DNA from 2 places in the Endozoicomonas sp. ALD040 genome. Region 1 is predicted to be linked to the other one. Evidence: predicted binding sites of a transcription regulator. Region 1 holds the regulator's gene; the other holds the start of a gene.
What was found. The regulator PhoB, encoded in region 1, activates phosphate uptake and scavenging genes when phosphate is short. The targets are predictions, from matches to a motif close to TGTCATANNNNTGTCANA.

Region 2: ACOJUN_RS06525 (ABC transporter permease subunit) is a predicted target of PhoB. The motif match lies at 1,085-1,102, and genes of this name have one in related genera.

The regions. Positions count from the first base shown of each region.
Region 1 is NZ_CP184829.1:2,709,489-2,711,693, forward strand. It holds gene ubiA (4-hydroxybenzoate octaprenyltransferase) at 1-305, shown strand, start outside; gene phoB (phosphate regulon transcriptional regulator PhoB) at 635-1,324, shown strand; gene phoR (phosphate regulon sensor histidine kinase PhoR) at 1,369-2,205, shown strand, end outside.
Region 2 is NZ_CP184829.1:1,965,246-1,967,450, reverse strand. It holds gene ACOJUN_RS06525 (ABC transporter permease subunit) at 1-1,041, opposite strand, end outside; gene ACOJUN_RS06520 (RING finger protein) at 1,495-2,205, shown strand, end outside.

The DNA.
Region 1 (2,205 bases):
CCATGGTGGATCGTGACGATGATCTGAAAGTAGGTATCAAGTCCACAGCCATTCTATTTGGCGAGATGGATAACCTGATTGTTGGTTGCCTGCAGGTACTTACCCTGATGACACTGGCCATGGCAGGCCATCAACTGGAGTTAGGTGCTCTCTATTATCTCTCATTGTTGGCTGTCGCAGCCCTTTTCGTTTACCAGCAATGGTTAACCCGTCGTCGTGAGCGTGAAGCCTGCTTCAGGGCGTTTCTTAGTAACCACTGGGCCGGAGCCATTGTATTTGCAGGTTTCGTGTTGAGTTATCTTTGATCTTCAATCCGGCTTAGAGCCCGGTAAGTATTGCTACTTATGGTGGCTGTGGGGATAAATGGCGAAAAGCCTTACCCTGTAAACCCTGAGGGATCTTTTTATTTTTAAGCTGCAATATCAGCCTTTAGTGTGTCATCTGCCTGTAACATTTCAAAGGTGTAATGTCCGGTGTATAGTGCGGTTGATCAAAGTAGTGAGAAGCAGCCTGAGCGATAGGAAAGGTGCTGTCCTGAGACACTACCATCCTGATATAGCCCTAATGAGCTTCAGCTGATAGATGCCAGAACGTCACCGCCGAAATCGAATCGACAGATAACAGGTAGAGATTAATGCCAGGAAAGACCATTCTGATCGTAGATGACGAAGCACCGATTCGCGAAATGGTGACCGTTGCTCTGGAAATGGCAGGGTATGACTGTCTTGAGGCAGCAGATGCCAGAGAAGCGCACTCTCTGATTGTGGATAACAAACCCGATCTGATCTTGCTGGACTGGATGTTACCAGATGTCTCTGGAATTGAACTGGCCCGTCGTCTGAAGCGCAATGAGCTGACCTCTGAAATACCCATTGTTATGTTGACGGCCAAAGGTGAAGAAGACCACAAAATCCAGGGACTTGAAACCGGTGCCGATGACTACATCACCAAGCCTTTTTCTCCCCGCGAGCTGGCTGCTCGTTTAAAAGCGGTTCTCCGTCGTACAGGCGGATTTGATAACCAGTCTCCCATTGTCATCAAGGGATTGGAGCTGGACCCTGTCAGCCACAGAGTCTCTATTGATGGCTCACCTGCTGAAATAGGACCTACCGAGTACCGTTTGCTGCAGTTTTTCCTGACGCACCAGGAGCGTGCCTATACCCGTGGGCAGTTACTGGATCAGGTCTGGGGTGGCAACGTTTATGTGGAAGAGCGAACCGTTGATGTACACATTCGACGCTTGCGTAAGGCCTTAGGTGATAACTACGAAGCCTTTGTGCAAACGGTTCGTGGTACTGGATATCGTTTCTCAACGAGGGTGTAAACCTTTTATGCTCAGTGCTCAGCAGTTATCTGGCCGGGAGTAATATGACAACAATTTCAAAAACCCATTTGCTGAGCCGCATGATCGCCTACGTGATTGTCGGGTTTTCCCTGGGCTGGTTGTTTGGAGAGCCTTTTTTAGGACTCTGTGTGGTCATGGGAGGTTATTTTGTCTGGAGCTTCCGTCAGCTTTTCAAGCTGCTGGACTGGCTGAATGACCCCAAGGCCAGGAGCAAAGAGCCTCCTGAGAGTAAAGGGTTCTGGGGGCAAATTTTTGATGGTATCTATCGATTGCAAAAACAGCACAGTCGTTCCCGGCAAAAGCTGGCCGGAGTGATTGAACGTGTTCAGGAATCAACTGCTGCGCTGAACGACGGTGTTGTAATGATAGATAATCAGAGCAACCTGGAATGGTGGAATCCCGCCGCTGGAACTTTGATAGGGCTTAAGACGCCTGACGATCAGGGGCAGTTGATTACCAATCTGCTACGTGATCCAAGGTTTGTCGACTACTTTGAGCAGGGTGGTTATCAAAAAGCTCTTGAGATCCCCTCGCCAATCAACCCTGATCATCAACTGCAATTTAATATAACGGTTTATGGCAAAGGCAATCGTCTCATGACCGTTAGAGATGTCACGCGCTTGAATCAGCTGGAAGTCATGAGAAAAGACTTTGTTGCCAATGTCTCCCATGAACTGAGAACACCACTGACGGTTGTGTCTGGATACATCGAAACCATGCTGGACAGTCTGGGCCCGGATTCAGGTCTGCCCCCTGTTTGGGAAAAAGCACTGAACAGGATGCAGGAGCAGTCGCTGAGAATGCAGAATCTGGTGGCAGACCTGCTGTTGCTGTCCAAACTGGAGTCGGCTGAAGCTCAG
Region 2 (2,205 bases), 740 kb from region 1:
CTCAGGCACTATCTGCATAATAGGTTCACCGGCCAGCTCGAACTCGCGAATTCTTTGCAGGTGCCACTGGTTTTGTTCATCTCTGACCATGAACCACTGGCTGACCATGCCGGTGTCATCGCCTATCAGCAGAGAAACTCCACCCAACAGGAATGTCATGGTTGTTACTCTGGCCGAGTCGTTAGTCAGGTCAGTCTCTGACACGACGTGAGGCTGATTGATGTTGCTGATATCGATCAGTGTCAGGCCATCAGCACCGGATTGAACAAAAAGCCAGTGCTGATCCGGAGCAATCAGTACATCGTGAACAGGTCCATCCACTTCGGGCAGAGTGACACTCATTTCTTCAAGCGTGACTTCTTCCGTCAGGAAGTTTTCTTCCTTGCTAAAAGCGGTCATATAGAGGCGCTTGTCACCATAACCGGTGAGTAGCAGCTGATCTTCACTATCACTGATACTCAGGTGTGAAACAGCCTCATTATCCGTTATCAGATCAATCGCTTCCTCACCATATGGGTAGGTGACCCTTGGCGTGATCAGCCTCTTGTCATCAGGCCAGGTAATTTGATAGCCGTGCTTGAAAATGATGACCTGACCATTACTCAGACCCGCAGCCAGGAGGTTGCTATCGGATGGATCATTGTTAATTGTGGTGACTGAGGTCCCGGCAGGAAGGGGCAGGGAATAGCGATATTTCTGCCCTCCGGTTCGGGTGGATGAAAAAGTCAGGGCACCGTCGGCAGTGATGGAAAAAGCCAGTTCAGCCTGTTCTTCCATACTCTGATAGAGAGGGCGCTGCTCCCCTGTGATCGTCTGTGTCCAGGTACTGCTTTGTTCAATTTCTGCACTTTTGAATAAAGGCCCAACTTCGTACAGAAGATAGATGAAGATCAGCAGAATGGCGGCAATAACACCGAGGCCACCGACGGCTACACCCCACCGGGTCAGGTGATCTTTGAGAAAGCGAAGTGACTGATGACGTTTATGAGCCGGGGTGTTGTAATCGACACCAGGGCTGTCTTCTATTATTGGTTGGTACATGGCACTGGTCGCAGAGATTATTGAGCGTACCTTAAAAGGTCTGTGTTACAGAAATATGACAGAATTGAAAAAAATGGGAGTTGAGTACTCAAGCCGCCACTCTCAGTATCTTGGAACAGTATACCCGGTATTGAGCGATAGATAGCCGTGACCGGACACGCTGTCTGAAAAACACCGCAGCCAAACCGCACTCTATTCAGTATCAGCTACACTGAGGCTCCAGCTGAAGAAAAGCGAAAATTTGTGTGCAACTTAAAACCGTTTTCTTTCATATTTACACTCTTGATCTCTCTGGCAGCCAGTGGATTTGCTGCTGACAACTCTCAAGGACTTCTTATTGGTATTCCCGCAACGCAAGAAGGAAAGGCAAAGCAATGGTTCGATGCGCCCTCACAAGCAAGGTCAACTGATGACGTTAAAGTTTCCCTCCTGTCATCTCTCTGGCAGTGGCTAATGTCTTCGGAGATTGTTCCTGAGAAAAGAGAGAAAAATAGCACGGGTTTTACACTGCCGGAATGGCCCACATCAACACCTGAATCCGCCTTGCGATTATCAGGAGGCGGATTTCCACCAGACCCACCGCCTCCACCATTTATGCCGGGTATTCCCGGCAAGGGATTGTTTAATAGGCCCGACTGGCAGTTTGATTACCTGTCAGTTCTGTTCAGGATCAGTCAGTGGCTGAGACAATGGCTTTATAATGGATATCCCACCACTTCCGGTCAATCCAAACAATTCGTCAGTGACACAGATTTATCTGCGGTCTTGGCAGGGATTAAACAGAGCAGGGCGTTCAACAGTTCATTATTCAGTCAGGTGCCGTTAGATGCCCCGGAACTGCTTGCTCAACTATCGGGGAAAGGTTTGTCTGGTCACAGGCAGTTGCATCAGCCAGAAACAGTTTTGTTGTATCCCGTTTTTATGCTGCCTCAATCTGATTTGGATGACTTTGAAGAAGCGCAGGGGGTTGAATATGTTGGGGAAACTTGCAGAGCATGCCGGAATAACCTTGAAGAATCTGATGACGTGGTGAAGACGTCATGCTTGCATTTGTTCCATATGGACTGCCTGAAACGGTGTCTAACAAAAGAAATTAACATTAAAGGCTACCATTTCTGTCCATATTGTCGGCAGGATCAGAGTGCTCTGGGTGACTTTCTGATC